Regions from separate parts of the Superficieibacter sp. HKU1 genome, predicted to be linked through region 3. Evidence: predicted binding sites of a transcription regulator. Region 3 holds the regulator's gene; each other region holds the start of a gene.

What was found. The regulator CRP, encoded in region 3, controls carbon source genes, mostly activating them, when cyclic AMP is high. The targets are predictions, from matches to a motif close to ATGTGANNNNNNTCACAT.
Region 1: glpT (glycerol-3-phosphate transporter) is a predicted target of CRP. The motif match lies at 5,105-5,122, and genes of this name have one in related genera.
Region 2: udp (uridine phosphorylase) is a predicted target of CRP. The motif match lies at 3,185-3,202, and genes of this name have one in related genera.

What each region holds. Positions count from the first base shown of each region.
Region 1 covers NZ_CP119754.1:3,063,166-3,073,895, reverse strand. The annotation lists gene P0H77_RS14695 (nicotinamide mononucleotide deamidase-related protein YfaY) at 1-958, shown strand, start outside; gene glpC (anaerobic glycerol-3-phosphate dehydrogenase subunit GlpC) at 982-2,175, opposite strand; gene glpB (glycerol-3-phosphate dehydrogenase subunit GlpB) at 2,172-3,431, opposite strand; gene glpA (anaerobic glycerol-3-phosphate dehydrogenase subunit A) at 3,421-5,049, opposite strand; gene glpT (glycerol-3-phosphate transporter) at 5,299-6,651, shown strand; partial or broken gene P0H77_RS14670 (LysR family transcriptional regulator substrate-binding protein) at 6,681-7,223, opposite strand; partial or broken gene P0H77_RS14665 (MFS transporter) at 7,224-7,709, shown strand; gene yfaE (class I ribonucleotide reductase maintenance protein YfaE) at 7,715-7,969, opposite strand; gene nrdB (class Ia ribonucleoside-diphosphate reductase subunit beta) at 7,969-9,099, opposite strand; gene nrdA (class 1a ribonucleoside-diphosphate reductase subunit alpha) at 9,200-10,730, opposite strand, start outside.
Region 2 covers NZ_CP119754.1:4,564,351-4,575,080, forward strand. The annotation lists gene ubiE (bifunctional demethylmenaquinone methyltransferase/2-methoxy-6-polyprenyl-1,4-benzoquinol methylase UbiE) at 1-630, opposite strand, end outside; gene rmuC (DNA recombination protein RmuC) at 725-2,131, opposite strand; gene udp (uridine phosphorylase) at 2,351-3,112, opposite strand; gene P0H77_RS21760 (dienelactone hydrolase family protein) at 3,368-4,183, shown strand; gene P0H77_RS21765 (anaerobic sulfatase maturase) at 4,279-5,577, opposite strand; gene metE (5-methyltetrahydropteroyltriglutamate--homocysteine S-methyltransferase) at 5,713-7,974, opposite strand; gene metR (HTH-type transcriptional regulator MetR) at 8,090-9,043, shown strand; gene P0H77_RS21780 (carboxylate/amino acid/amine transporter) at 8,931-9,830, opposite strand; gene yigL (sugar/pyridoxal phosphate phosphatase YigL) at 9,902-10,702, opposite strand.
Region 3 covers NZ_CP119754.1:469,694-480,423, forward strand. The annotation lists gene tsgA (MFS transporter TsgA) at 1-300, opposite strand, end outside; gene ppiA (peptidylprolyl isomerase A) at 579-1,151, shown strand; gene P0H77_RS02195 (YhfG family protein) at 1,258-1,425, shown strand; gene P0H77_RS02200 (putative adenosine monophosphate-protein transferase Fic) at 1,415-2,017, shown strand; gene pabA (aminodeoxychorismate synthase component 2) at 2,174-2,737, shown strand; gene P0H77_RS02210 (aspartate aminotransferase family protein) at 2,825-4,045, shown strand; gene P0H77_RS02215 (YccS/YhfK family putative transporter) at 4,035-6,122, opposite strand; gene crp (cAMP-activated global transcriptional regulator CRP) at 6,165-6,797, opposite strand; gene P0H77_RS02225 (OsmC family protein) at 7,105-7,509, shown strand; gene P0H77_RS02230 (phosphoribulokinase) at 7,696-8,565, opposite strand; gene P0H77_RS02235 (YheU family protein) at 8,592-8,810, opposite strand; gene P0H77_RS02240 (hydrolase) at 8,812-9,828, opposite strand; gene P0H77_RS02245 (NUDIX hydrolase) at 9,910-10,629, opposite strand.

The DNA.
Region 1 (10,730 bases), 2.3 Mb from region 3:
AGCCGCCGCCACGGCGAAAGGTGAAGCGCTGGTGCTGCATGAAGTGTGGCTGGTACAAATGGAGCGCTTTTTTAGCGAACGTGGACGCGTCATGGCCCCCAGTAACCGTAAGCAGGCCGAAATTCCGGCCAGCGCGGAGCTGGTGGACAATCCGGTGGGAACCGCCTGTGGATTTGCCCTTGAGCTTAACCGCTGCCTGATTTTTTTCACCCCCGGCGTGCCGTCGGAATTTAAAGTGATGGTCGAGCAGCAGATCCTGCCGCGTTTACAGAAACGTTATACCCACGTCGAACCGCCGCTGTGCCTGCGTCTGACCACCTTTGGTCGTTCAGAAAGCGATTTAGCGCAAAGCCTCGATCCGCTGGCATTGCCGCCGGGCGTCACGATGGGCTACCGCTCTTCAATGCCGATTATTGAACTGAAGCTGACCGGACCTGCCGCGCAGCGCGACGCGATGCTGGCCCTGTGGCCGGAAGTGAAACGCGTCGCCGGGGAGAGTCTGATTTTCGAAGGCACCGATGGACTTCCGGCGGAAATTACCCACCAGCTTCAGGAACGACAGCTTAGTCTGACCCTCAGCGAACAGTTTACCGCCGGTCTGGTGGCATTACAGCTTTCGCGCGCCGGAGCGCCGCTGCTGGCTTCAGAAGTGATCCCCGCCCAGCAAGAGACGCTGGCGCAGACGGCGCGCTGGGTGAGAGAGCGTCGCCGCAGCCATTTTGCCGGACTGGCGCTGGCAGTGACCGGGCTGGAGTCCGATCACCTGAACTTTGCCCTCTCTACCCCGGATGGTACGTGGGCGCTGCGGGTGAAGTTCAGTGCCACCCGTCATTCCCTTCAGGTCCGCCAGGAGGTTGCGGCGATGATGGCGCTCAATATGCTGCGCCGCTGGCTGGCGGGTAAACCGATTGCCAGCGAACACGGCTGGATTAACGTGGTGGAGTCGCTGGCGCTGTAGGCACTTCTGCTAATGTGGCGCTGTTACCCGTCCAGCGCTTTCGCCAGTAACGTAATGGGATGTTCACAGCGTTTGCTGGTGGACATCTCAATTTGCCATTTGCAGGTTTCGCAGTCCGTCACCACCAGATCGGCACCGCTCTCGTCAATTTGCCGAAATAGCGGCGCGCCTATTGCCTGCGACGTCGGGTAATTCTCCTTCTTGAAGCCGTAGGTGCCGGCAATTCCGCAGCACTGCGAGTCCAGCACCGTGAGTTCCAGCCCTGGGATCAGGCGCAGCAGCTCTAGCGTATACAGCGTCCAGCCCATTTTTTCCATATGGCACGGCGTGTGATACACCACTTTCAGCGGCAGCGTTTTCAGCGGCAGCCTTTGCCCCGCATCCAGTTTGCGCCATAGCCAGCGGGTTGCCAGTTCAATATGTTCGCGCAGTCCGCTATTGTCCACGTCCAGCACCTGCGGATATTCATCGCGCAGGGCAAACGTGCAGGTGGAAGAGGTCGCGATGACCGGGATACCTTTCTCACTAATCGCTTCCCGTAACGACGCCACATTGCTGACTGCCTGTTTGCGCGCCTTATCGGTAAAACCGTTGGCGATTAACGGCACGCCGCAGCATTTCTCTTTACTCAGTAGCTGTACGCCGGTGCCCATCGCATTCAGCACGCGAATGAGATCCTTACCCAGCTGCGGATGGTTGTAATTCACAAAGCAACCGTGGAAAAAGGCGACCTGATCGGGGTACTGCGCCTGCTGCGCCGCCACGCTCCGGTACCAGCGGCGGAAGGTGCCAAAAGAATATTTTGGCAGCGTGCGGCGGTGGTCAATTTTTAATGCATGATCAAGCAGTTGACGCACCGGCTTCAGCGAGGTTGCGGCGTTAACCACGGGCGCGAAGGGCGTGGACAGGCTGCCCATTAAATCGGTATGGCTCAGTATAATATTCCGTAATGAAGGACGCGTGGTAGCGTAGCGCGCGCGAGCCTGCTGGATAATGTCGCCAATCTTCACGTCTGACGGGCAGGCCACCTCACAGCGTTTGCAATTGATGCAGTATTTCAGCGCCTCGTCATACAGCGCGCCATCTTTCAGACGCAGCCGTTCGCCATCCGGCCCGGCCTGTTTCGGGCCGGGATAGCGTGGATTAACGCGGCTCACCGGGCATGCGGTAGTACAAACCGTGCATTTGATGCAGCTTTCAAAACGCGTATCGCTCATGACTGGCCTCCGGCAAGCGCGATAATGTGCCGGGCGGCAAATAGCGCGGTAACGGCTGAGACGCCGCCGCCGCAACCCTGGGCAATCGGATCAAATCCGCCAAGGACCGCGCCGACCGCGAACACATTGGTAAGGGTTTCGCCAGCCGCTTGCGGACGCAGGTGGCTATCGACCTTCACCCCAAATTGCTGCCACGGCTGAGGGGCAAAAAAATCACGCGCATACCAGTCGGCGCGGCTGGCGGTTTGCTGGACCTCAAGCCCTAAAACAGGCTCACGAATACCGTTGCGTTCGGCCAGCAGGCCATAGCTGAAAAAGCTGCCGCTGGCGAGAACCACAAAACGTGGACGCAGCGGAATATCCGCATGATGACGGGTCCAGACTTCGCTCACGTTTCCTTCGCTCAGCGTGACCCGCTTAACTTCGTCGCCAGGCAGCCAGGTACCGCCGGATTTAACGAACTGACGCTGTAGCTGACGATGCAGACGCAGACCAGGCACCGACGGCGGCAGCGTCGGTAATAAATGCAGCAAACAGGGAAGCCGCTGGCTTAACCATTCATAAAGGCGACGATCTTCCAGGCCAAAGCAGGCGGGCATAAACAGGGCATCGCAGCGCTGCGCCAGCGGCAGAAGCGCCTGATAAAGCCGCGGCCAGTGCGCTTCATCGTCCAGCACGCGGGCGATGGTGACGGCGCGAAATTCCGTGGGATTGTCGCGCAGCATATCCAGTTCTGGCAGGTCGATCTCGGCGACCTCCACCGTGGGTCCGTAGTCGCGCAGCGAGGCGGCTGCGAGGTGGGGCTGGAAATCCATCATGCCGGTAATGCCCGCCACGCAAATTCGCCGGGCAGTCAGCGGCGTGACGGGTACCTCCTGCGGGCTAAGCCAGGCGCTGCGCAGCGTGCCGAGCGGCGTCACGCGGGAGTGATTGTGGCTGAGGTTTCCCTGCATTAATGCCCCGCATTCCGCCAGCAGGTGCTGCGTTTGTTGGGCCAGCGTGAGCACCGTTTCCACCCCCAGCAGCGAATAGGGATGTTCTGGTGCCTGCACGCCAAGTTTTTCCAGACCGGTACGAATATCACTGACTGGCGTGCCATCCGGCAGGACGCTTAACAGATCGAGCGATCCGGAGGAGAAGGCGAGGGCGCTTTGCCCCCGGCTGACAATCGCACAGCGCAGACCTGCATTCTGTAATCGCAGCCCGCACAGCAGACCCGCCAGACCGCCGCCGATGATCACCGTATCAAATCTCATGCTTTTGCTCCTTCTCCAGACCGCACAGGCCCTGATAAACCCAGCGCGTAAATTCACTTTCGCGCAGCGCATCGCCCCACGCGACGGGCTGGATGCCTTTCCAGCGCTCGTTAAGAAAGTCGGAAAGCTGGCGTAATGACTGGGCTGATGTGGTGACGTTAAACCGCTGGAGCAGGCCTGCGGCGCGGCAGGCGCACAGTTCGCCCTGGCAGGTTCCCATGCCGACGCGGGTGCGGCGGCGCAGATCGAGCAGACTGTTGACGGCCAGATTTTCCACCGCGTACTGGACTTCTCCGGCGGTCACCGCTTCACATTCGCACACCACGCTGCGGTGCAGGCGGCCTTCGCCCAGCCAGGAGGGAGTGCGGTCGCCGTGGCGGTATACCGCCGAGCCGCGCAGCGGCGCAGGAAGCGAGATCATGCGTTGCAGCGTATGTTCCACCGGCCCCTGCGATCCGGGCAGCGGCGTGCTGGCGGTGGTGCACGGCTGATGGTTTCCCAGCTTGCGGCAGACGGCGTCGGTTGCCCATTCCGCCATCAGCCGGTAGGTCATCAGTTTGCCGCCGGTAATGGTAATAAAGCCTTCCATACCGTCGCGGCTGGCGTGATCGAAGAGAACAATGCCCCGGCTGACGTTGCGCCCGCTCGGATCGTCATCGCTGGCGACCAGCGGGCGAACCCCGGCATAGGCGCGTAAAATACGGGTCTGCGCCATAATCGGCGACAGCTTTTCCCCCTCGCGCAACAGAATATCCACTTCTTCGGCCGTCACCCGATTCTGGTCAATCTCAGCATAATCAATATGCAGGGAGGTGGTACCAATCAGCGAAATGGTATCGCCAGGCACCAGAATATCGGCGTCGGAAGGCTTGCGGCAGCGGTTGATCACGTGTTGATTAATACGGTGATCGAGGATCAGCAGCGATCCTTTGGCCGGAAACATGCGAATACTCAGGTCGGCATACTCCGCGATGCGCTGACCCCAAATCCCTGCCGCGTTGACCACGACCGGGGCATAAAGCGTCTGCGCTTCGCCGGTCAGATGATTAATGACATGCACGCCGCACACCGTCGCGCCGTTGCGCACCAGCCCGGTCACTTCATGGGCGGTAAGAATAGTGGCACCGTGCTCGCGGGCATCCAGCATGTTCGCGGCGGTCAGGCGGAAAGGATCGAGGGTGCCATCCGGGACTCTGACGGCACCCGTTAAGTGCGGGTTAACCGCGGGTTCAATCCGCCTGGCGAGGGCCGGGTCGATAATCTCCGCGCGGATCCCGGCGCTTTCGCAGGCGCTGACAAAGGTTGCCTGAAATGACAGCTCATCCTCTGGCAGGGTAATAAACAGGCCATCGGTGGGTTCAACGCAGTGGCGGGCGATGCGTTTGAGGATCTGATTTTCGCTAATGCACTCGCGCGCTGATTCGCCATCGGTCACCGCATAACGCGCGCCGCTGTGCAGCAATCCATGATTGCGCCCCGTGGCACCCGTCGCAATATCATGGCGTTCAAGAAGCGTAACCCGCAGCCCGCGCAGGGCGCTGTCGCGCGCGATACCGGCACCGGTGGCTCCGCCACCAATGACAATCACATCACTTTCCTGCGCTACCGGTGCCTTCATCGCCTTCCCCTTACTGTTCGTTTATTAACATTTAGCCATAGAAAAGGTAAGGAATGTTTGATTTCGAGCACATTCGCGCATTTTACGAAGATTAAATGTGACCGCATGCGCCTTTCTGAACATTTGTCATAAAAATGTAACAATCTGTGCTTTACTTCAGCCTGTGGTTGCCGATTTATAACGTATGAACCCCCTGAAGCAGACGTTCTGCTTTTTACCTCTGAATATGACATGGCCACGGAGGCTATTATGCTGAGTATTTTTAAACCTGCTCCTCATCGGGCGCGCCTGCCTGAGGCGGAAATTGACCCGACTTATCGTCGACTGCGCTGGCAAATTTTCCTGGGGATCTTCTTCGGTTATGCCGCCTATTATCTGGTGCGTAAAAACTTTGCTCTCGCCATGCCGTATCTGGTTGAACAAGGGTTTTCACGCGGCGACCTGGGTTTTGCGCTGTCGGGGATTTCCATCGCCTACGGTTTCTCCAAATTCATTATGGGCTCGGTTTCCGACCGGTCGAATCCGCGCGTTTTCCTCCCGGCGGGCCTGATTCTGGCGGCGTTAGTGATGCTGTTTATGGGCTTTGTGCCCTGGGCCACCTCCAGCATCGCCATCATGTTTGTGCTGCTGTTTATCTGCGGCTGGTTTCAGGGCATGGGCTGGCCGCCGTGCGGGCGCACGATGGTCCACTGGTGGTCGCAAAAAGAGCGCGGTGGGATCGTCTCGGTGTGGAACTGCGCGCATAACGTCGGTGGCGGTATTCCTCCGCTGTTATTTCTGCTGGGGATGGCGTGGTTTAACGACTGGAAAGCGGCGCTCTATATGCCAGCGTTTGCCGCGATTGTGGTGGCTGTCATTGCTTTCTCCCTGATGCGCGACACCCCGCAGTCCTGCGGCCTGCCGCCTATTGAAGAGTACAAAAACGATTATCCGGATGACTATAACGAGAAAGCGGAAGAGGAACTGACCGCGAAGCAAATCTTTATGCAGTACGTACTGCCCAACAAACTGTTGTGGTATATCGCCATTGCTAACGTATTTGTTTACCTGTTGCGCTACGGCATTCTCGACTGGTCACCGACCTATCTGAAAGAAGTGAAGCATTTTGCGCTGGATAAATCTTCCTGGGCATACTTCTTATATGAATACGCGGGGATCCCCGGTACGCTGCTTTGCGGCTGGATGTCGGACAAAGTCTTCCGTGGTAACCGCGGTGCGACCGGCGTCTTCTTTATGACGCTGGTGACCATTGCCACCGTGGTTTACTGGCTTAACCCGCCGGGCAACCCGACGGTCGATATGGTCTGTATGATTACCATCGGCTTTTTGATTTACGGCCCGGTAATGTTGATTGGTCTGCATGCCCTTGAGCTGGCACCGAAAAAAGCGGCGGGTACGGCGGCGGGCTTTACCGGCCTGTTTGGCTACCTCGGCGGATCGGTAGCGGCCAGTGCGATTGTCGGTTATACCGTCGACTTCTTTGGCTGGGACGGCGGATTTATTGTGATGATTGGCGGCAGCGTGCTGGCCGTGCTCCTGCTGATTGTGGTGATGATCGGCGAGAAGCGTCACCATGCTGCCCTTGCGCAGAAGCAACGGTAATACTGGCCGGGCGGCGCAAGGCCGCCCGGCTACTTCACGGTCGCAGAATGTTGCAGGCAGGCATTCAGCAACGCGAGCGGGCTACCGCTGATGGGTTCTTCTTTACTGACCAGCGAAATAGTCCGGTAAAAGGTTGGCTCCAGCGGCACAGAACAGAGATTATGCTCCACGCTGTTTAGCGTCAGCTCGGGTAACAGAGCGATCCCCAGCCCCTGACGAATAAAACTGATGGCCGTTGCCGGATGGTTAAATTCATATTTAATTCTGGGCGTGATGTTATGCTCTTTAAACAGGCTCATAATACTTAATTCATAGCGCCCTTTACTGATAATCAGCGGCTCATTAAATAACGCCTCAAGGGCGACATTCTCACGCTGCGCAAAAGGATGCTGTTCAGGCACTACCACGCAAAATTTATCGGTATAAACCGGGACAGAATACAGGCCATTTATCGGAAAATGGACAAAGCCGGCATCGATGTCTGCTTTTTGCAGCGAGTCTATTATTTCCGCGCTGTTGGCTTCATAGGGGATAATTTTAATATGCGGATAGTGCGTTTCAAAATGGCGCACGAGCTGGATTTAATGGCGGCGGCCAGTAATTTTCTGCTCTGTTACGCGCTATTTCTGATGGCGTGCCGTACTTTCACCGGCAACCTCTGCGACAAGAAAGGGCCAAAGTATGTGGTCTATCCCTGCCTGCTGGCCTTTACTCTTGGGCTGGTGGTGCTGGGCTATACCCACGGCAGCGTAACTATGGTGCTGTCAGGGGCGCTGATCGGTATTGGCTACGGCTCAGTCACCCCGGTATTCCAGACGCAGATTATCAGTTCGGTTGAGCCGCATAAAATCGGCGTCGCCAACTCGCTATTTTTTAATGCGATGGATGCCGGCATGGCCATGGGTGCCTTTATTATGGGCTTGATGGTTGAGGGGGCAGGGTATCGGGCGATTTATCTGGTAGGCGCGGTGGTGGTGGTACTTGCTGGTGCGCTGTATATCGTACAGATGAAAATGCGCGGCAACGTCAAGCTGGTTTCCACCAGAGAACTGCATTAAGCCGCTTAAATCTCAATTTCAATATCGCCTTTCGCCCTGCAACAGCAGGGCAAAATCTCGCCGGGCTGAATGAATGCCAGCGGTTGCGTCAGCCATTCGACCTGACCTGCCACCAGCCGGGTGCGACAGGAGCCGCAGTACCCTTCACGACACTGGTATTCCACCGTCACCTGATGAAATTCCAGCGCCGCCAGCAGCGACGGGTGCTCATCCTGGCACAGCAAATGGGTGCCAGTGATGCACAGCGTGACCCGGCTCATCAGAGCTGGAAATCGCTCAGGTCGTCGGTATTGACCTCAGAGTCAATCTGACCGACCAGATAAGAACTGACTTCCACTTCCTGCGGTGCAACCTGTACGTTGTCGGACACCAGCCAGGTATTGATCCACGGAATAGGGTTCGAGCGGGTCTGGAACGGCAAATCCAGACCCACGGCCTGCATGCGGATATTGGTGATGTACTCAATGTACTGGCACAGAATATCTTTGTTCAGGCCAATCATAGAGCCATCGCGGAACAGATAGCCTGCCCACTCTTTCTCCTGCAACGCCGCCTGTACGAACAGGTCATAGCATTCCTGTTTGCACTCTTCAGCGATTACCGCCATCTCCGGATCGTCGGTTCCGGAGCGCAGCAGGTTCAGCATATGCTGAGTGCCGGTCAGGTGCAGCGCTTCGTCGCGGGCGATCAAGCGGATAATCTTGGCGTTGCCTTCCATCAGTTCACGCTCGGCGAAGGCAAATGAGCAGGCGAAGCTGACGTAGAAGCGGATGGCCTCCAGCGCGTTCACGCTCATCAGACACAAGTAGAGTTTTTTCTTCAGCTCATGCAGGTTAACCGTGACGGTTTTACCCTTCACCTGGTGCGTGCCTTCGCCCAGCAGATGCCAGTAGCTGGTCATCTCGATTAATTCATCGTAATAGCTGGAAATGCCGTCAGCACGCTTCTGGATCTGCTCATTGGTGACAATATCGTCAAATACAATCGCCGGATCGTTAACGATATTACGGATGATATGCGTATAAGAGCGTGAGTGGATCGTTTCGGAGAAGGCCCAGGTCTCTACCCAGGTTTCCAGTTCAGGGATCGAGATCAGCGGCAGCAAAGCCACGTTCGGGCTGCGTCCCTGAATAGAGTCCAGCAGCGTCTGGTATTTCAGGTTGCTGATAAAGATGTGTTTTTCGTGCTCCGGCAGCGCCTGGTAGTCAATGCGGTCGCGGGAGACGTCGACTTCTTCAGGGCGCCAGAAGAAGGAGAGTTGCTTTTCAATCAGCTTTTCGAAGATGTCATATTTTTGCTGATCGTAGCGTGCCACGTTCACCGGCTGGCCGAAAAACATCGGTTCCAGCAGCTGATCATTTTTCGTCTGTGAAAAGGTGGTGTATGCCATGAAAGTGAGTCCTTTGTGGGATGCGTGCCGGATAGCGGATCCGGCCTTCAAACCGTGAAACCGTAGGCCGGGTAAGCGTAGCGCCACCCGGCAGAGTTCATCAGATCTTACACGCGCCGCTTTCGCAGCCATCGTCCTGAATAGACGGTGCCAGATCGTCCTGAGCATCTTCCGCGCCGTCGCGGGTGTTCTGATAGTACAGCGTTTTCACGCCAAATTTGTAGGCGGTGAGCAGGTCTTTCAGCAATTGCTGCATTGGCACTTTACCTGACGGGAAACGCGTCGGATCGTAGTTGGTGTTGGCAGAAATCGACTGGTCGATAAACTTCTGCATAATTCCCACCAGCTGCAGATAGCCGTCGTTATTCGGCATTTCCCACAGCAGTTCGTACTGGTCTTTCAACAGCTCATAATCCGGCACTACCTGGCGCAGAATGCCGTCTTTCGACGCTTTGATGCTCACATGGCCGCGCGGCGGTTCAATGCCGTTAGTGGCGTTTGAAATCTGCGACGAGGTTTCAGACGGCATCAGGGCTGACAGCGTGGAGTTACGCAGACCGTGCGTTTTGACGGATTCGCGCAGCGTTTCCCAGTCATAATGCAGCGGCTCATCGGTAATGCCGTCGAGATCTTTCTTATAGGTATCGATCGGCAGGATACCCTGCGCATAGGTGGTTTCGTTGAACCACGGGCAGGCACCTTGCTCTTTCGCCAGCTCATTCGAAGCTTTCAACAGATAATATTGAATCGCTTCAAATGTCTGATGGGTCAGATTGTTGGCGCTGCCGTCAGAATAGCGCTTGCCGTTTTTCGCCAGCCAGTAGGCAAAGTTGATCACGCCAATACCCAGGGTACGACGTCCCATTGCGCCACGTTTGGCGGCCGGGATCGGGTAATCCTGATAGTCGAGAAGGGCATCGAGCGCGCGCACGGCCAGCACCGCCAGATCTTCCAGTTCGTCGAGGTTTTTAATCACGCCAAGGTTGAACGCGGAGAGCGTACACAGGGCGATTTCGCCGTTTTTATCGTTAACATCGTCAAGCGGTTTAGTCGGCAGGGCGATTTCCAGACACAGGTTTGACTGACGAACCGGCGCAACCTGCGGATCGAACGGGCTGTGGGTGTTACAGTGGTCGACGTTCTGGATGTAGATACGGCCGGTAGAGGCACGTTCCTGCATCATCAGCGAGAACAGCTCAACCGCTTTGATACGCTGCTTACGGATGCTGGCGTCCTGTTCATATTTTGTGTACAGGCGCTCGAATTCATCCTGATCGGCAAAAAAGGCGTCGTACAGGCCAGGGACGTCAGACGGGCTGAACAGCGTGATGTCGCCACCTTTCAGCAGACGGGTGTACATCAGTTTGTTGATCTGCACGCCGTAGTCCATGTGGCGCACGCGGTTGCCTTCCACGCCGCGGTTGTTTTTCAGCACCAGCAGGCTTTCGACTTCCAGGTGCCACATTGGGTAGAACAGCGTCGCTGCCCCGCCGCGCACGCCACCCTGCGAGCAGGATTTCACCGCGGTCTGGAAGTGCTTGTAGAATGGAATACAGCCGGTGTGGAACGCTTCACCGCCGCGAATCGGGCTACCCAGCGCACGGATGCGTCCGGCGTTGATGCCGATACCG
Region 2 (10,730 bases), 780 kb from region 3:
TTCAGCCAGATAACGGTAGCTTTCTGCATCATTCGCCACCATCTGCCCGATGCGCGGCAGGACGTGGAACGAATAGGCGTCGTAGGCTTTACTCAGCGGATCGATAATCGGTTTAGAAAACTCCAGTACCAGCAGACGTCCGCCCGGCTTCAGTACGCGATACATCGAGCGCAGCGCTTTTTCTTTATCCGTTACGTTACGCAGGCCGAAAGAGATGGTGATGCAGTCAAAGATGTTGTCCGGGAAAGGCAGCGCTTCGGCATTGGCCTGAACGTATTCAACGTTGCCCACGACACCAAGATTACGCAGCTTCTCACGTCCCATCTTCAGCATAGAATCGTTAATATCTGCCAGCACGACGCGACCGGTGTCGCCGACGAGACGAGAAAATTTTGCCGTCAGATCGCCGGTACCCCCCGCCAGATCCAGCACGGTTTGCCCGCGACGCACACCGCTACAATCGATGGTATAACGCTTCCATAGGCGATGAATGCCGAACGACATCAGATCGTTCATGACATCGTATTTTGCGGCAACGGAATGGAATACATGCGCCACCATGTCAGCTTTCTGCGCGCTGGCGACAGTCTGAAAACCAAAATGCGTCGTATCCTGAGAATTCTCGTCCATCTTAAGGCCTGCTTATCAAGAAATTGTTCGTAAAGTGTAACAGATCAAGAACGTTTACCCTATGACTCAACCGCCGCGAGAGAAGGAGTTTAGATCATGACCCCCCGGAGTTTTGCGCAGAGAATTCGCGCTCGTCATCGGCTTCCGCTCCTGAGCGTAGTCGAAATTCTTCATCCTGGGCGGTAGCCTGTTCGGCTAATTCCGGATTAATCTCGCGCTTGATCTCCACGCCAAGGCCGCGAAAAGCTTCCGCCTGCGACAATACATTACCACGCCCGGAGGTCAGTTTTTTCATCGCCTGCCGATAGTTGTCCTGCGCTTTATCGAGGCTTTGCCCCACCGACGACATATCGTCAACGAACAGGCGCATTTTGTCGTACAGGCGGCTGGCACGCTCGGCAATATGCTGTGCGTTGCGGCTTTGATGCTCGTAACGCCACAGATTGGAAATGGTGCGCAACGCCACCAGTAGCGTGGTCGGACTGACCAGCATGATATTGTTTTTCAGCGCTTCGGTAATCAGCTCCGGCTGGCGATCGAGTGCCAGCAAAAATGCCGGTTCAACGGGGATAAACATCAATACATAGTCGAGACTGCGCAGCCCCGGCAACTGCTGATAATCTTTACGCCCCAGCAGGCGGATATGATTGCGCACCGAGGCGATGTGTTCCTGAAGAGCGGCCTCGCGGGTGTACTCTTCTTCGGCATTGAAGTAACGCTCATAGGCCACCAGCGTCATTTTGGCATCAACCACCACGTCTTTGCCCTGCGGCAGGCGGACGATCACGTCCGGCTGCATCCGCGAACGGGTGTCGGTTTCGATACTTACCTGGGTTTCATATTCATGGCCTTCACGCAGCCCGGAGGCTTCCAGTACGCGGGTCAGTACCACTTCTCCCCAGTTGCCCTGCGCTTTGTTGTCGCCTTTCAGGGCGCGCGTGAGGTTGAGGGCTTCCTGCGCCATTTGCGCATTAAGCTGCTGGAGGTTACGGATTTCATGCGCCAGGGTGTGCCTTTCCCGCGCCTCCTGGCCAAAACTGTCCTGCACCTGGCGGCGAAAACCGTCAAGCTGCTCGCGCAACGGCGTCAGCAGGCCGTGCAGGCTCTGACGATTTTGCTCATCCACCCGGCGGTTGCTGTGCTCGAAAATGCGGTTGGCGAGATTTTCAAATTGCTCGTTAAGCCGCTGCTCGCTGTTGATCATCTGGCGGGTTTTGTCCTGAGACGCTTCAAGGCGAGTCGTTACTTCGCGCAGGTCGGCTTCCAGCGAGGTGTTGATTTCCCGCAGGCTACGCAGCTCGTTATTCAGCAGTTCGCACTCGTTGCGCCAGTGGCTGTGCTGAGCAAGCTGCTGCTTTGCGGCGCTCAGTTCGCCAAAAACCTCCCGCTGCTCCGCAAGAATCTCGGCCTGCTGCTGCGCGGCACGATAGCTTGCCGCCAGCCAACCGACGACGATCCCCGCCAGCATCAGCAGTACGCTGATAATGATTGCGCTGTCCATTCACCCTCCCGCATAACTCATTCACCCTGCAAAATACGGCTTTGCTGTATAAACGTCCAGTTTAAAAGGTTTTTCTGCGAGGCGTTACGCAAAAAGAAAGGACCGAACAGGTCGGCCCTTCAGATCGCTGGCAAAGAGGCTGGTCAGGAGAAACGCCGGGATTGGGTTCCCGGAGGGAGGCCCAACCCGGTGGTCGTCCCGATATCAACGGACGGTTTGTCAGAGAAGACGGCGGGCGGCTTCAACCACAATTTTCACGGCGTGGCTCTCGGTTTGTTTCATGGTTTCCGCATTCGGAATTTCCTGCTGGGTGCGGTTAACGATCACGCCAGCAACCATCCCGGCACGCAGACCCTGACTGGAGCACATGGTCAGCAGCGTCGCCGATTCCATTTCGTAGTTCATCACGCCCATGGACTGCCACTCTTCCATTGAACCTTTGAAACGGCTCACCACGCGCCCTGAATGCGTATCGTAACGCTCCTGGCCAGGGTAGAAGGTGTCGGAAGACGCGGTCACGCCAATGTGAGTGGTCGCGCCGACCGCTTTCGCCGCTTCCACCAGCGCGGTGGTACAGGCGAAATCAGCTACTGCCGGATATTCCATCGGCGCGAAGTGCAGGCTGGCACCGTCCAGACGCACGGAAGCCGTGGTCACCAGCACGTCGCCAACGTTGATATGGGACTGGATCGCGCCGGTGGTACCCACGCGCAGGAAAGTACGAATGCCGAGCTGTGCCAGTTCTTCGACGGCAATAGACGTAGAAGGTCCGCCGATACCGGTCGAACATACAATAACTGCTTTACCGTCGAGTTCAGCGCGCCAGGAGGTAAATTCACGATGAGATGCCAGCTTGACCGGCTTATCCATCAGCGCGGCGATCTTTTCCACACGTTCTGGATCGCCAGGGACGATAGCCAGCGTAGCCCCTTGTAGGTCGTTTTTGGTGAGGCCGAGATGAAAAACATCAGACTTGGACATAAAAAGACTCCTCTGTGGGTCGGTTTGTCAGAAGAAGCAAAAAGGTACTTTACAGAAGTGATCGAGACTATTTTGTGACCATAGTCACTTGCACAGAAACTTATTGCAGTTAATTTCCATAAAATAGTGACATGAATCACATAAATAAACCTAATGCTTTGGTCAGATGCCATCGCGAATCGGCATCCGACGCGGTGAATTGTTAACGTGGGGTCTATAGTTAACTCTGCGCTAATACTGGGTACGGAGAATGCCATGACGACTGATAATCAACCGGGTTTCGCACCCGCGGCCTCACCCCATGCTTCCACCATCGTTCGCACGCCTGAAGACGCGATTGCAACCGGTGAAACCACCATCCCGACACAGGGCGAGCATATGCCCGCTTATCACGCCAGGCCAAAAGACGCGGAAGGTGAGCTGCCTGTCATTATCGTAGTGCAGGAAATTTTCGGCGTACATGAGCACATTCGCGATTTATGTCGTCGGCTGGCGCTGGAAGGCTATCTGGCTGTCGCGCCGGAACTCTATTTCCGTCAGGGCGATCCTAATGCTTATGACGATGTCGGCACGCTGTTAAAAGAGCTGGTGGCTAACGTGCCGGACGCGCAGGTGCTGGCCGATCTCGACCATGTCGCGAACTGGGCTGCACGTAACGGCGGCGACGCCCATCGTCTTGCCATCACCGGTTTTTGCTGGGGCGGACGTATTGCCTGGCTGTATGCCGCGCATAATCCTCAGCTTAAAGCTGCGGTGGCGTGGTATGGCAAAGTGGTTGGCGATCGGACGTTAAAATCGCCGAAACATCCTGTGGATGTGGCAACCGAGCTAAGCGCGCCGGTGCTGGGGCTGTATGGCGCTCAGGACAACAGTATTCCTCAGGAAAGCCTGGAGAAAATGCGTCATGCGCTGCGGGATGCCACTGCGACGGCAGAAATTATTGTCTATCCGGAAGCCGGGCACGCGTTTAATGCGGATTATCGTCCGAGTTACCATGAGGCCTCGGCGAAAGATGGCTGGCAGAAAATGCTGGCATGGTTTGCCCGCTATGTGGGTAAGAAAGCGGAATAATGAGGGGAGTGGCAAACCTGTTTTGCTGTTTTGTTCGCCGTTTTGCCGGGTAGCGGCTTCGCCTTACCCGGCGATCCGCCGTCAACGCCGTACCGTCAGGCAGAGATCCCACAGCATTTTTTATATTTTTTGCCGCTGCCACAGGGACAGGGATCGTTACGATTCACCTTCCCCGCGTTGACCGTTTTCTCCTGCGCCAGCACGCGCATGATCGCCTGTGGCGGATAGCCGTTGGTGACCAGATCCTTCATGATGTTCATGTTGCGCGTAATATGGCGAAAAAAATGTTCATACCCTGCGCACAGGTAGTTATGGCCAGGATGCCCGGAAGGCGAGACGGCAAAGCGATGTTTAGGACAGCCACCGTGGCAAACAAAGCGATAGTCGCACTTTCGACAGTCGGCGGTCAGCGTCTCCCGCTTTGCCCGACCAAAAGTAATGGCCTGCTCGCTGTTATTCATCTCTTTAATGCTTTTCTGATGAATATTGCCCAGCATATGCTCAGGGTAGACATAGTGGTCGCAGTTATAGAGATCGCCGTTAGATTCCAGGGCGAAAGCATGGCCGCAGTTTTCAGAAAACACGCACAGCACCGGCGGCTGGCCGCACCAGGCCGAGAGCGCCACATCAAACATCTGCACGTAGACATTCCCGACATCGCGCCGCACCCAGATATCAAAGATCTGGTTAAGGAATTCGCCGTACTGCCACGAGGGCACGGTCCACGGTGCCAGCGTTGCCGCGCTCTCGCCGGGCATCACCAGATTAAGTACCGATGAGGCTTCAGTACTCATTCGCTCCACCAGCGGGATAAACTGGATATAGCGGGAGCCGGCTGCCAGCAGAAACTCGTACACCTCACGCGCATGACCGACGTTATGCGCGCCCACCACGGTCAGGGTATTAAACTCAACGTGGTATTCTTTAAGCAGCGCCATGCCCGCCATCACCTGCGCGTGGGTGCCTTTGCCTGAACGCGTTACGCGATATTTATCATGCAGATGCGCAGGGCCATCGACGGACAAACCAATCAGAAAATGATGTTCGGCAAAAAACTGCGCCCATTCCGGATTGAGCAAAATGCCGTTGGTTTGCAGGGCATGACTGATTTTTTTGCCGTTAGCGTGCTTCTCGCACAGTTCGACTACCCGGCGGAAAAAGGGCAGCCCGATCATTGTCGGCTCGCCGCCCTGCCAGGCAAAGATCGCCTCGTTACCGCCTTGCGCCTCAATATGCTGACGAATATAGGTTTCCAGCGTCCCGTCTGACATCCGCCAGTTTTTGTTGCGCTCCGGATAAAGCGCCTCTTTTTCAAGATAGAAACAGTACTGGCAATCGATGTTGCATACTGAGCCTGTAGGCTTTGCCATGACGTGGCAACCGCTGATAGACATGCTCACTCATATCCTTATCGTTTAATTAAACGCTTTTGTGAACTGTATAACCTCGCGCCAGCCGCTTCCAGCATTACCTGTAACAGGCTCCTCGATCCAGAAGGGAGAACGCTGTCTCCCGTGGGATCGTATTACTTACCCCTGACGCAACTGCTGCGCCGCTTTGACCATGTTCGCCAGCGCGGCGCGGGTTTCCGGCCAGCCGCGGGTTTTCAGACCGCAGTCCGGGTTTACCCACAGGCGCTCTGCCGGAATACGCTGCGCCGCTTTTTTCAGCAGAGCTTCGATCCACTCCACGCTCGGGACGTTCGGCGAGTGAATGTCATAAACGCCCGGTCCGATTTCGTTCGGGTAGTCGAACTCTTCGAACGATTCCAGCAGTTCCATATCGGAGCGCGAGGTTTCGATGGTGATCACATCGGCATCCAGCGCAGCGATAGAATCCATAATATCGTTAAACTCGCAGTAGCACATATGTGTGTGGATCTGGGTATCGTCCTTCGCCACCGCCGCGTTGATGCGGAAGGCTTCCACGCCCCATTGCAGGTAAGCATCCCAGTCGCTGCGCTTCAACGGCAGACCTTCGCGCAGCGCCGGTTCGTCAATCTGAATAATGCCGATCCCGGCCGCTTCCAGGTCCGCCACTTCGTCACGCAGCGCCAGCGCAATCTGCTTAGCAATGGTTTCACGGCTCACGTCTTCACGCGGGAAAGACCAGCAGAGAATAGTTACCGGGCCGGTCAGCATGCCTTTTACCGGTTTGTCGGTCAGTGACTGCGCGTATTTCGCCCACTCCACGGTGATCGGTTCCGGCCGACTGATGTCACCAATCACGACCGGCGGCTTCACGCAGCGGGAACCGTAGCTCTGCACCCAGCCATTCTGGGTAAAAATGAAACCGTCCAGGTGCTCGCCGAAGTATTCCACCATGTCATTACGCTCGGCTTCACCGTGGACCAGCACGTCGAGACCCAGGCGCTCCTGCTCCACAATCGCCTGCCTGATGTGGCCTGCAATACCGGTGCGGTAGTTGTTCGCATCAAGATTGCCCTTTTTAAAGTCCAGACGCAGGCCGCGGATTTCAGTCGTCTGCGGGAAAGAACCAATGGTGGTGGTCGGCCAGGCGGGTAGATTAAAGCGTGCACGCTGGGCTTCTGCACGGACCGGATAAGCATTCGCGCGCTGGCTGTCCTGGGCGGTAATGGCCGCCAGACGTTTTGCCACCGCCGCGTTATGCACGCGGGTGGAGTGGCGACGGGCCTGAATCGGCGCGCTCCACCAGGCAATGGCAGCGGTATCGCCGCTGTTCAGGGCATCGCGCAGCAGGGCCAGCTCCTCACATTTTTGCAGGGCGAAGGCAAACCAGCTTTTCACTTCCGCATCAAGACGGCTTTCCACGCTCAGGTCAATGGGGCTGTGCAACAGCGAGCAGGACGACGCCACCCACAGTTCACGTTTGCCAACGATCTCTTTAACTTGCGCGTATTTCTCCGTCAGATCGGCGCGCCAGACGTTACGACCGTTAATCAGACCGGCGGACAGTAGCCAGTCAGCAGGCAGACGCTTATGCAGCTCTGCCACCTCGTCCTTGCCGTGGACCAGATCCACATGCAGGCCCTGGACCGGCAGCGCGGTGAGCGTGTCAAGATTGGCGGTAATGCCTTCAAAGTAAGTGGTCAGCAGCAGTTTCACCTGGCCCGCAAGCGTGTTATAGGCCGGTTTAAACGCGTTCAGCCATTCCTGAGGCAGTTCCAGCACCAGCGCCGGTTCGTCAATTTGTACCCACTCAACGCCACGTTTCGCCAGTTCAGCCAGCACCTGCTGGTAGACAGGCAGAATGTCGTTAAGCAGGCTCAGACGGTCGAACGCCTCGCCTTTGACTTTACCCAGCCACAGGTAAGTCACCGGCCCCAGCAGTACCGGCTTCACCTTGTGGCCGAGCGCCAGCGCTTCGTCCACTTCATCCAGCAACTGTGTCCAGGTCAGGGTAAACCGCTGGCCTTTGACGAACTCCGGCACCATGTAGTGATAGTTGGTATTGAACCATTTGGTCATTTCCGCTGCCGCCGCAGGTTCGCCGGTCGGCGCGCGACCGCGACCAATGCGGAACAGGGTATCGATATCGACCGAGCCGTCGTTGTTCTGATGACGAGCCGGCACGTTGCCAAGCAACAGGCTGGTGGTCAGAACATGGTCGTACCAGGCGAAATCGCCCACTGGCAGCAGGTCAATGCCCGCCTGCTTCTGCTGATCCCAGTGACGGGCGCGCAGTTCACGGCCTGACGCCAGCAAATCGTCGCGGGAGGAGTGTCCTGCCCAGTAACTTTCCTGCGCTTTTTTTAGCTCGCGGCGCAGGCCGATGCGGGGAAAACCGAGGGTGTGATTCAAAATTGTCATTATATGCCCCTTGAGAAATGTGTTATTTAGCCATCCAGATGTTTACACATCCATAATGGAAAGGTACTGTATGATCCTCAAGCGCAATTTGTTCATGCCGAAGTGAAGGACTTTCATGATCGAGATTAAACATCTGAAAACGCTCCAGGCGTTGCGGAACAGTGGTTCGCTGGCAGCGGCCGCAGCGACGCTGCACCAGACCCAATCCGCCCTCTCTCACCAGTTCAGCGATCTGGAACAGCGTCTTGGCTTTCGGCTATTTGTTCGCAAGAGTCAGCCGCTGCGCTTTACGCCGCAGGGCGAAGTACTGCTCCAGCTGGCAAACCAGGTACTGCCGCAGATTAGCCAGGCGTTGCAGGCCTGTAATGAACCGCAGCAGACCACGCTGCGCATTGCGATTGAATGCCACAGTTGCATTCAGTGGCTGACCCCGGCGCTTGAGAATTTCCGGGCGAAATGGCCGCAGGTTGAGATGGATTTTAAATCTGGCGTGACCTTCGATCCGCAGCCCGCGCTTCAGCAAAGCGAGCTGGATCTGGTGATGACGTCGGATATTCTGCCGCGTAGCGGTCTGCACTACTCGCCAATGTTTGATTTTGAGGTGCGGCTGGTACTGGCTCCGGATCATCCGCTGGCGGCGAAAGCGCGCATTACGCCAGACGATCTGGCCAGCGAAACGCTGCTGATTTATCCGGTACAGCGCAGCCGACTGGACGTCTGGCGTCACTTTCTACAACCGGCGGGCATCAATCCGCAGTTCAAAAGCGTGGACAACACCCTGCTGCTGATTCAGATGGTAGCGGCCCGGATGGGCATTGCCGCGCTGCCGCACTGGGTGGTGGAGAGTTTTGAACGTCAGGGCCTGGTGGTAACCAAAACCCTGGGTGAAGGACTATGGAGCCGACTGTACGCCGCCGTGCGCGACGGTGAACAGCGTCAGCCGGTTGTGGAGGCCTTTATTCGCTCGGCGCGGAATCACGCCTGCGATCATCTGCCGTTTGTACGGAGCGCGGAGCGACCCACTGGCGATGGACCCACAGCGACGCCAGGATCACAGCCGCACCCGTGATGAATGTCGGCCAGTGAGGTTGTTGGTGCCAGATCGCCAGATTCACCAGCAGCCCCGCAGGCACGTGCATATTATTCATGATACCGAGCGTGCCGGCATCCACCTGGGTTGCGCCAACGTTCCACATAAAGTAGCCAATCCCTGAAGCCGCCACACCCAGAAATACCAGGATGCTCCACTGAAGCGGGGTTTCCGGCATTTTCTGCGCATTCCCCAGTATGGACCAGCCTACTACCGCCACTAAAAACGCCCCGATGTAAAACCAGGCAAACGCATTGTGCTGCGGCATCGGCCGGGTTTCCATCAGACGCTTGTAGCCCACCATGCCAATCGCAAAGCTTATATTGGAAAGTTGTACCAGCACCAGCCCGGTCCAGAAATGATCGGTGACCTGATTATAACGAATAATACCCGCGCCAATGACCGCCAGCAGCGCGCTGAATGCGTATCCCCATCGCAACGGACGTTTACTCATCAGATCGTAAATCAACGTGATATACAGCGGCGTCAGGACGGTAAACAGCAGCAGTTCAGAGACGGTGAGATAAAGATAAGCGCGGAAACTCAGCATATACATGATGCCAAGCTGCATGGCCCCGACCAGCATATACAAGCCGAGGGTTTTCAGACTGTGTCCGCGAGTGCGTAAAAACGGCAGGAAAACCAGCGCCGCCAGCCCGACGCGCACCAGCACCGCAAAATAGCTGTCTACGTGTCCGGCAAGGTATTCGCCAAACAGGCTGAAGGCGAAAGCCCACAGGATAGTGGTGATGATAAGAAGCGCCACAATGAATGTCTCTTAAGGTAAAGAGCACTCATTGTAGCGGAGAGCACGGTTGACATCTGGTCAATAAAACATCACTCAAGATACAGCTTGCGCAGATACTTTGGTACGGCGTTATCAGCATTGGTGCCAATAACCTCCAGCGCCGGATACATATCTTTCAGACGCTGATGCGCATTCGCCATAATGCAGCCTTTGCCTGCCATCGACAGCATTTCCGCATCGTTCATGCCGTCGCCGAAAGCGATGCAATCCTGTAAACCGTAGCCCATCGCCGTAGACACCGCTTCCAGTGCATGACCTTTTGACACGCCGCCCGCCATTACTTCCAGACAGGTCAGCGTGGAGAAACTGACGTTGACGCGATCGCCCCAGCGGGCGTTGATCGCCTGTTCAAGCGGCAGCAATTTTTCATGATTGGGACTGGTGAAAAACACCTTGCTGATGCCCTGCGGATCAAGCAGTCCCGGCTCATACAGCGAGTAGTTAAACACGGCCTCTTTGAAGAAACGCATCTCTTCGGGACGATGGCGGTTCATAAACCACTCATCGTCGCGATAGACGTTGGTAATAATATCCGGGCTGGTATGCACCACACCAAACAGATCGGCGGCGATATCGCTGTCCAGATTATGCGTAAACACCAGATTGCCGTCGGTATCGTGCACCCGGGCACCGTTCGAGGTGATCATGTAGGCTTTGATTTCAAGGGCATCGCGGATTTGCCCGACGTCGATATGATGACGACCGGTCGCAAAGACGAAGTTAATACCGCGTGCGGTCAGCAGTTTAAGCGTCTCTTTAGCAAACGGCGATAAACGGTGGTCAGGAGAGAGTAGCGTACCATCCAGATCGGATGCAACAACCTGATACATAAGAAAATTCAACCTCTGGTCAATAAAG
Region 3 (10,730 bases):
GGAGAAGAGGGCGAGACTATGGCTGAGCATCAGCCCGGCAACCGCCAGCACCATCAGTATGAAGCCAAAGCGCAGCTGCGTTTTCAATGGCACGATTTCCATCAGCCAGGCATTCAGGAAGATTGAAATCAGGATCCCTGCGTTCAGAAAAGTAAAAGTATTACTCATGCTGGAAACGGGCAGGTGAAAATAGTTAGCGATATCGCCCATCACCACTCCGGTGACGATCACCAGTGCACCGGTAAGTGCATAGGAGAAAAAGCTGATCCATGTGAGCTTGATTCTGTTGCTGTTAGTCATGTATGGCCTGTGAATAGATATGTAAAGCGCATTGACTATGCGCCGGGCGGATAGATTTTATGCAATCGAGTGACGCATTTAAATATTTATTACAAAAAGTTTGCACGCTTACATTCGTTATCGTGATGTTAATCACATTATGTTGTGCGGCGCGCCGTTCTTATGGCAGTTACAACTATTTCAGCAGCGTAAAATTAAGTAAAAGGCTGGCCTGGGGGGGAAAGCCTCTTTAGAATCAAGCCACTTGCTTTCGTTGCTGCCCCCGTTAAGGAAATCACATGCTCAAAACCACTCTGGCTGCGGTTGTTACCGTTTTCACACTCTCAGCACTTTCTTCGGCAGCCCTCGCTGCAAAAGGCGACCCGCACGTCCTGTTAACCACCTCGGCGGGCAATATTGAGCTGGAGCTGGATAGCCAGAAAGCGCCAGTATCGGTCAAAAACTTTCTCGATTATGTTAACAGCGGCTTTTATAACAACACCACTTTTCACCGTGTGATCCCGGGCTTTATGGTGCAGGGCGGCGGTTTTAATGAGCAAATGCAGCAGAAGCAGCCGAATCCGCCGATTAAAAACGAAGCGGACAACGGCTTACGTAATACCCGCGGCACCGTTGCGATGGCGCGTACTGCCGACAAAGACAGCGCCACCAGCCAGTTTTTCATCAACGTTGCGGATAACGCCTTCCTCGATCATGGTCAGCGCGACTTCGGTTACGCCGTTTTTGCTAAAGTCGTGAAGGGCATGGACGTTGCCGATAAAATTTCCCAGGCTCCGTCGCACGATGTGGGTCCTTATCAGAACGTACCGACAAAACCGATTGTGATCCTGTCGGCGAAAGTACTGCCGTAATCGTTTCCGACGCGGATCGCCCGATCCGCGTCACCCTGCTTCCCTGCGCAACCTGAAAATGATGCTTATACTTGAGGCACATAAGGGCACAATCAGGGAGGTCAGCATGAAAAAGCTCACTGACAAACAAAAAACCCGTCTCTGGGAACAACGGCGTAATGAAAATTTTCAGGCCAGCCGCCGTCTTGAAGGCGTTGATATTCCTTTGCAGTCGCTGACGGCGGAGGATGCGCTGGCGCGTCTTGAGGAACTCAGGAGGCACTATGAGCGATAAATATGGCGACGGGCGCGACCCTTATCTTTATCCCGGTATAAACGTGCTGCGCAACCGGCTCGGCATTCGTCAGGATAAACGGCTGGAACAGGCAGCGTACGACTTGACCGCATTGCGGGCGGCCACCATTGAGCTGGGGCCGCAGGTTAGAGGATTGCCGCATCTGTGCGCCATTCATCGTCACCTCTATCAGGATGTTTTCGACTGGGCCGGGCACCTACGGGAAATCGACATTTACAAGGACGACACGCGTTTTTGTAATTTTCAGTATATCGAAAACGAAGGCAATGCCCTGATGCAGGCGCTGGAAGAGGAAGAGTATCTGGCGGGGCTGGAGAAAAGCGAATTTATCGCCCGTCTGGCGCACTACTACTGCGAGATTAACGTCCTGCATCCTTTCCGCCTTGGTAACGGTCTGGCGCAGCGTATCTTCTTCGAACAACTGGCGATCCACGCCGGATACGTGCTCGACTGGCGCGATATTGACGTTGAAGCCTGGCGGCAGGCTAACCAGAGCGGTGCCATGGGCGATCTCGCGCCGCTGGAAGCGATTTTCGCCGACGTGGTGAGCGAGGCGGGTGAATCGGCATAACGTTCAGTAATACTCCGCACGGATCGGCGATATCCGAGGCCGTGCGGGGGAGTTAAGCTAAAATGTCGCGAACGGCAAGGCCATCCCGCCGCGCAACGTGGCGCTTTGTCAGCAATTTGCTACCATACCCGCCTTACTTCACTCGTGTATCACACTATGCTGCTCATCATCGACAACTACGATTCTTTTACCTGGAACCTGTTTCAGTACTTCAGTGAACTGGGGGCTGAGGTGCTGGTGCGCCGCAATGACGAGCTAACGCTGGCAGAACTTGCCGCGCTTAATCCGCGCAGGATTGTTATTTCCCCCGGTCCCTGTACGCCGGATGAAGCGGGTATTTCGCTGGAAACGATCCGCTGCTATGCGGGCAGATTGCCTATTCTTGGCGTTTGCCTCGGTCATCAGGCCATTGCCCAGGCATTTGGGGCGACCATTGTGCGGGCGGCAAACGTCATGCACGGCAAAACCTCGCCGGTCACGCATAACGGCAGCGGCGTATTTTGCGGGCTAAATAATCCGCTGACCGTAACGCGCTATCATTCGCTGGTGATCGATCCGCCGACGCTGCCGGCATGCTTCGAGGTGACCGCCTGGAGTGACACGCAGGAGATTATGGGTATCCGGCATCAGGAATGGGATCTGGAAGGCGTACAGTTTCACCCGGAGAGTATCCTCAGCGAGCAGGGGCATCAGCTGCTGGCTAATTTCCTCCATCGCTGATTTATAGTTGCCTTCAAGTGATTTTTTATGCATATTTTGTGATTATAATATCACATTCATTTCTGCATGAAGAAGGGTGGGCATAACATGGCAACTGAACAACCGGCAATAACGCGCGCAACGTTTGATGAAGTGATCCTGCCGATTTATGCACCGGCGGAGTTTATTCCGGTTAAAGGGCTGGGTAGCCGGGTGTGGGATCAGCAGGGCAAAGAGTACGTTGATTTCGCAGGCGGGATTGCGGTGACCGCGCTGGGGCACTGTCATCCGGCGCTGGTGGACGCGCTGAAAACGCAGGGCGAGACGCTGTGGCACACCAGTAACGTGTTTACCAATGAGCCTGCGCTGCGTCTCGGACGTAAGATTGTCGATGCCACCTTTGCCGAGCGCGTAGTGTTTATGAACTCCGGCACGGAAGCGAACGAGACCGCCTTTAAGCTGGCGCGTCATTATGCCTGCGTGCGCCACAGTCCGTTCAAAAGCAAAATCATTGCCTTTCATAACGCCTTTCACGGTCGCTCGCTGTTTACCGTCTCCGTCGGTGGACAGCCGAAATACTCCGACGGCTTTGGACCAAAACCGGCGGATATTATTCACGTGCCATTTAACGATCTGCATGCGGTAAAAGCGGTGATGGACGATCACACCTGCGCCGTGGTCGTTGAGCCAATCCAGGGCGAAGGCGGCGTGACGGCAGCGACGCCGGAATTTCTGCAAGGCCTGCGCGACCTGTGCGATCAACATCAGGCGCTGCTGGTATTTGACGAAGTGCAGTGCGGGATGGGCCGTACCGGCGATCTGTTTGCCTATATGCACTATGGCGTCACGCCGGATATTCTTACCAGCGCCAAAGCGCTGGGCGGCGGCTTCCCGATCAGCGCCATGCTGACCACTCACGAGATTGCCAGCGCTTTTCACGCCGGATCGCACGGTTCGACCTACGGCGGCAACCCGCTGGCCTGCGCCGTGGCAGGTGCGGCGTTCGATATCATCAATACGCCGGAGGTTCTTAACGGCGTGAACGCTAAGCGCCAGCGGTTTGTTGAGCATTTGCAGCAAATGAATGAGAAATACGCGCTGTTCAGCGATATTCGCGGAATGGGGCTATTGATCGGTGCCGAGCTGAAACCGCAATTTAAAGGCCGGGCGCGGGATTTCCTGTACGCCGCCGCAGACGAAGGCGTGATGGTGCTTAACGCCGGACCTGACGTTATGCGCTTCGCCCCGTCGCTGGTGGTGGATGAGGCCGATATTGACGAAGGGATGCAACGTTTTGCGCAGGCGGTAGAGCACCTCGTTAACGCTTAGCGCCGCTGGACGCTCTGCTCAGCCAGATCCCGTGATGCGGGCGCTGACGCCATGCGACTGAAGAGATAGTATGCATGGTGTTCAGATGCCCGAGTATGCGCTCAAGATGCCGTTCCACGGTGCTGAGCGGGCCTTGCGGCGCGCCCTCCGGTGCTTCCAGAATGTTTACATTCCCTGCGCTTCCCGACCCTTCCGAATCAAGACGCTGCTGGCAGCGTTGAATGGCAATTTCACAGGATTGCAGATAGCGTTCCGCCAGATCCGGCGTCAGCATATTATGCTCGCGAGCAAGCGTCGTCATCGCGTTAATATGCTCGACGATAAACTGGCTGTGGGTGACCCAGAGTTTCATGTCGGCCAGATACTGCGTATTAAAACCCGGCTCCTGCATCGCCTGGTTCAGTGAGTTAAATAAGGTATTGTGCGCCTGATTTACCCGCATCCGCTGATACGCGAGCGTGGGTGCCTGCGGATCGTTGCTTAAAATCAGACGCAGCGCCTCCTGATCCGCTTCCAGCGCACCGTGGGCATTCTGCCGCAGCAGGCCGCTTTGCCACTGTGGCCACAGCCAGACCATTCCGCCAAAGGCGATCAGGCAGCCCAGCGCGGTATCGATCATCCGCGGCAGAATAAACTGTTCACCGTTGAGGTTAATAAGCTGAAGGGTATACACGGCGGTGACGGTAAAACCAATCATCGCCCAGCCGTAATTTTTTCGCAGGATCAAATAGCTGGCAATGGTAATCACCAGCATCGCGCAGAGGGTAAAACCATCCGGCACCTTAAAGTGCAGGGTCGCGCCCGCAATCACCAGCCCGACCAGCGTGCCCAGCGTTCGGTGCAGGATCCGCACTCGCGTCGCACCATAGCCGTTTTGCGTCACGAACATAATGGTCATTAAGATCCAGTAGGGCTTGGGCAGATGCAGCACGCTTCCTGCCAGGCTGGCGATGCTGAGCATCACGCTAAGACGGGCCGACGTACGCAGCGCGGGAGATTTCAGTGATAAATAGTTTTTGAGCGCCGACCACAAGGGCAGACGACGCTGACGATCGGCCATTAAATCGCGCGGATAAAGCGGACGCAGCGTTTTCAGCACGCGGGCGATGCGGCTAAAGTGCCAGGCGCAAAACTGGCCGACGGGATTATCCGGATTCTGCCGGGCGATTTTCTCCAGCGCGCCAATTTGTTTCTCCATATTGAAGCGCCCGGAATAGTGGTGATAAAGGATGTCATCCGCCATCACGCGCAGGCGAGCAGACACGGTCTGCGCATTCCAGCGGATCACCGCTTCCGCGTGGCTTTGCTCCACCAGCTTTTGCACCTCTTCCGGCTGGTGCAGGCTGACGGAGATATGCTCCTGTAAATCCAGCGCCATCTGGAACATCCAGCGCAGCCGCCGGTAGTTATGATGCTTTTTCTCCGACAACATATAGAGCTGCTGATAGCACTGGGTAATGAGATCCACCGTTTTTTGCTGACGCGCCAGCAATGGCGGCAGCGCTTTTTCCGGATCGGCGTGCTGGGTCAGCATGCTGTATTTAGTCTCGCAGTAGTCCGCCAGCTGTCGGTAAAGCAGGCTTAGCGATTCGCGCAGCGGCTGTTCGCGCCACAGCCAGAACCAGAACCAGTTAAACAGGCCATACCAGACCGTACCGGTCGCATACAGGAGCATTGGCTCCCACACCGGCACTGAACCCGCCAGGCTCAGGGTGAAGATAGCGGCAATTAACGAAGCGGGAAGCAGGCGTGCATGAAGAGGGCTGATCTCCGCCGTAACGCCGAGTATCAGCGCCAGCGCGGTCAGGACCAGCGGCAGCGGCGCACCCTGCGCCAGCAGAAGCTGAACGGCAAGGCTACTGCCAGCAAACAGCGAACCGCCAATAATCAGACGTTTAAAAAAACGCTTATGCGGTGTATCAAGACCGGCAATATTGCAGCAGGCGGGAACCAGGGAAAATAGCAGACCGTACTGGAGGTGGCCGATAATCAGACCTGTAGCCACGGGCAAACACAACACCAGCGTTTGACGTAGTGCGTAGTTCACTTCCGGGTGATAGATAAGCCTGCGCCACATAGAATTTATCGGCGCATTGCAGTGAATGCGCCGGGGTCGAGCTTAGCGAGTGCCGTAGACGACGATAGTTTTACCGTGCGCGGAGATCAGGCTCTGGTCTTCCAGCATTTTGAGGATGCGGCCCACCGTTTCACGAGAGCAACCGACGATCTGGCCGATCTCCTGACGGGTGATTTTGATCTGCATACCATCCGGGTGGGTCATGGCGTCCGGCTGTTTCGCCAGGTTAAGCAGCGTCTGCGCAATACGACCGGTGACGTCGAGGAAAGCAAGGTTGCCCACTTTTTCGGACGTCACCTGTAAACGGCGTGCCATCTGTGCGGAAAGGCGCATCAGGATATCCGGATTCACCTGGATCAGCTGACGGAATTTTTTGTAGGAGATTTCCGCGACTTCACAGGCGGTTTTTGCACGCACCCAGGCGCTACGTTCCTGGCCCTCTTCGAATAGGCCCAGTTCACCGATAAAATCGCCCTGGTTGAGATAAGAAAGGATCATCTCTTTCCCTTCCTCGTCTTTAATCAGCACTGCCACGGAGCCTTTGACGATGTAATACAGCGTCTCCGCTTTTTCACCCTGGTGAATCAGCGTGCTCTTTGAAGGGTACTTATGTATGTGGCAATGAGACAAGAACCATTCGAGAGTCGGGTCTGTTTGCGGTTTGCCAAGCACCATGCGCGGTTATCCTCTGTTATAAGCTATCTCCGGCGGCTAAACGACGTTGCCTCCGGGGTTGCAATCGTTTTCTTCCCGCTGACGGGAAGTTGACTGTCGGTATGCTCCGCAGTCGTTAATCTGATGTCCTTTGCATCTATGTATGCGCAAAGTCAATGTATCACTGTAGCATCCCGTCTGTTTTAGCATAGCTTTTGCCGCCTGTCTCCTGGTGTCTCGCTTCAGCATGACGCAGGTCGCCTTCCGTTGCGAGAATTGTTATGTGCGCGTAATCTGTGAAGAAAATGGCGACACTGGAGTGGATATTATGCAAGCGCGAGTGAAATGGGTTGAAGGGTTAACGTTTCTGGGTGAGTCGGCTTCCGGGCACCAGATTTTGATGGACGGTAACTCCGGTGATAAAGCGCCCAGCCCGATGGAAATGGTGCTGATGGCCGCGGGAGGATGCAGCGCAATCGACGTGGTGTCGATCCTGCAAAAAGGGCGTCAGGCGGTGACAAACTGTGAGGTTAAACTGACGTCTGAACGCCGTGAAGAGGCCCCTCGTTTATTTACCCATATCAATTTGCACTTTATGGTTACGGGGCAGGATCTGAAAGAGAGCGCCGTCGCCCGCGCGGTCGATCTTTCTGCGGAGAAATATTGCTCTGTGGCGTTGATGCTGGGTAAAGCGGTGAATATTACCCATTCGTATGAGGTAGTCGCAGGGTAGGGTTAACGTCCACCGTGTTACCATGTTGCCCGCGTTTGCGGTGTATCGCAGGCAACCGCATCGTTGTTATGCCGGGTGGCGGCTTCGCCTTACCCGGCCTACGAAAACCATCAATATCAATACGTTAATCGCAATTCACAGGCCCGTGCAAGCGCAGCGCCGCCGGGCAAAGGGCACGCCCTCTCGTTATTCTATTTTTTTGCCTTCCATCAGCCGCTGCACCAGCGGCAGCATAATCAGCTCCATCGCCAGCCCCATTTTTCCGCCGGGCACCACCAGGGTATTGATATGGGAAATAAACGATCCCTGAAGCATCGCCAGCAGCCACGGGAAATCGATCCCTTCCAGATTGCGAAAATGAATAACGACAAAGCTTTCATCCAGCGACGGGATGCCTTTCGCGGCGAACGGGTTGGAGGTGTCGACGGTCGGCACCCGCTGAAAGTTAATATGCGTGCGCGAAAACTGCGGCGTAATGAAGTTAATGTAATCCTCCATTGAACGCACCACCGAGTCCATCACCGCCTCGCGGGAGTGTCCGCGTTCGCTGGTATCGCGAATGAGCTTCTGGATCCATTCGAGGTTAACAATCGGCACCACGCCCACCAGCAAATCGACATGGCGTGCGACATCGTGCTGCGGGGTGACCACGCCGCCGTGCAATCCCTCGTAAAACAGCACGTCGGTCGGTTCCGGCAGCGGTTGCCATGGGGTAAACGTGCCCGGTATCTGGTTCCACGGCACGGCTTCGTCATAGGTATGCAGATACTTTCGCGCCTGGCCTGTACCGGAATGACCATATTCAATAAACGTGTGTTCCAGCAGGCCAAAGTCGTTGGCTTCGGGGCCGAAATAGCTGATATGCCGACCCAGATCGCGCGCCTTACGGATCGCCATGTCCATTTCCGGGCGGGTATAGCGATGAAAACTATCCCCTTCGACTTCCGCCGCATGCAGGTTGAGCTGGGAAAAAATCTTACGGAAGGCGAGACTGGTGGTAGTGGTTCCCGCACCGCTGGAACCCGTTACCGCAATCACCGGATGTTTGGCAGACATAGCAACTCCCTGAGTAATCAGTAAAATTAGTCGCGGAACTGCTTGCGAGGCATGATGTTGACCGTCTCATGCAGTTCAGACCACACCAGCACGGCATCGCCCGTTTTAAGCTGATGTTTAACGTCGGCGACTTTTTGCTCGAGCGAACGCTCATGTTCACCATAATCAGTGCCTTCACGCAAGACAAAGCTTTCGATCAGGCTATCGAGGGTTTCAGGCGCGAGATCCTGCCAGGGAATAATCATATTAGGCTCCGAGGTAAGTTGTCAGCCAGTCGGGAATGCGTTTTTCCAGCCACATTTGCGGACGCCGCAGCGTGCCGCCCACAAATCCGACGTGCCCGCCATGCTCGGTGAGCTGATACTCTACCTGTGGCGGTAAGGTGTCGGGATCGGGAATAACGTGATGATCCATAAACGGATCGTCTTTAGCATGGATGATCAGCGTCGGTTTGGCGATCTGATTGAGCAACGGCATCGCGCTGCACTGCCGATAATAGTCGATAGCATCGGCAAAACCATGAATACGGGCGGTGATCAAATCGTCAAACTCACGCAGGCGGCGGACCTGCTTGAGCTGGGCCAGTTCAATGGGTAGCGTGCCGGGGTACGCCTTCAGTTTGCGGGTCGCATTCCCTTTCAGCAGGTTGAGCAGATAGCGCTGATAGACGCGGGAAAAGCCTTTCTCCATGTGATAACTGCACGCTTCCAGCACAAAGGGGGCGGAGACAATCGCCGCCGCGTCGAGCGGTGCGTTGCCGCCTTCTTTTGCCAGCAGGCACGCCAGCATGTTACCCCCCAGCGAGTACCCCACCGCTGCGGTGGGGACGTTGCCGAACTCGCGCTGCAGCCAGTGTAAAAACCAGGTGCCGTCCTCGGTTTCTCCTGAGTGATAGATACGGTTCAGACGATTTGGCTCACCGCTACAGCCGCGGAAATGCATGACGACGCCAAGCCAGCCGCGCGCTTTCGCCGCGTGGATCAACCCATGCGCGTAGGGGCTGTGCAGGCTGCCCTCCAGCCCGTGAAAAACCACCAGCCGGGGCTTATGCCTGGCCTGCTGCGGATCTTCACTCCAGGCCAGATCGACGAAATCACCGTCCGGCAAGTCGAGCCGTTGCCATACCGGTGTGAACTGCACCCGGCGACGCAGCAGGCGCGGCAGCATAGTCTGCAGATGCGGATTCCGCGCCCCGGGCATGGGGTGAAAAGTGTACGTATCGTCTTGCCCGACGAGCGATTGTTCAGATGAAATTTGAGCCATGACAGAGGATAGTTTAAGGAAATTGCGCCGTACTATAACCCGTAATTATTAGTACGGTTTATGCATTTAACGTGGTAGTCATTATTCAGCCAGCAAATTGCGGGAAAAAAGATGAATATCCACGCCGGGCTTGCGCCGCCACAATCGGGCTTTACGCGCGCCAGTGGCGATGCTCTCGCCGGTTTCCTCCAGCATACCGGACGCTTCAATACGGCGGATCAGACTTTTGCGCTGGATTGGCTGTCCGAGAATGATCTCCGTGGCTTCCTGGAGCTGCGCATGCGTAAAGTGTTCAGGCAAACAGTAGACGGGAAGCAGCGAATACATGGTCTTCTGCCGCAGGCGATGCAGGCCCGCCTGTACAATCGCGGCATGATCGAACGCCAGTTGATAGCGGGAAAGCGCCTGCACCGGGATCCACTTCGCATCGCTGACGGTCTCAATATGCGGCGCGCAGTCCACCCAGGATATCAGCGCAAACCAGCTTACCGTCAGGCTCCAGCCGCGCGGGTCGCGATCCGGGCCGGAAAAAGTATCGAGTTGTTCCAGCCACGATGGCGACACCCCCGTTTTTTCCGTCAGCTTGCGCAGCGCGGTATCCCGCGTGGAGGCATCGCCAGCGATATCAATAAAGCCTCCCGGTAACCCCCAGCAGCCCAGTTGCGGCTGGCTGGCTCGCTCAACCAGCAGCACGCAAAGTTCGCTCTGATGAAGGGTAAAAAGCACGCTATCGACCGTTACCAGCGGCGATGGAAAACGGCTGGCGTCGTAATTTTTCAGGTATTCCGCTTCTGTCGTCATTTGTCGTGGCCGTTCACCGTGGCAGGGAAAACCCAGTTTACCAGCCCAGGCCAGCACAAAACACACGCTTTTTTTATTTCTGTTATCAGGCAATTAACGTT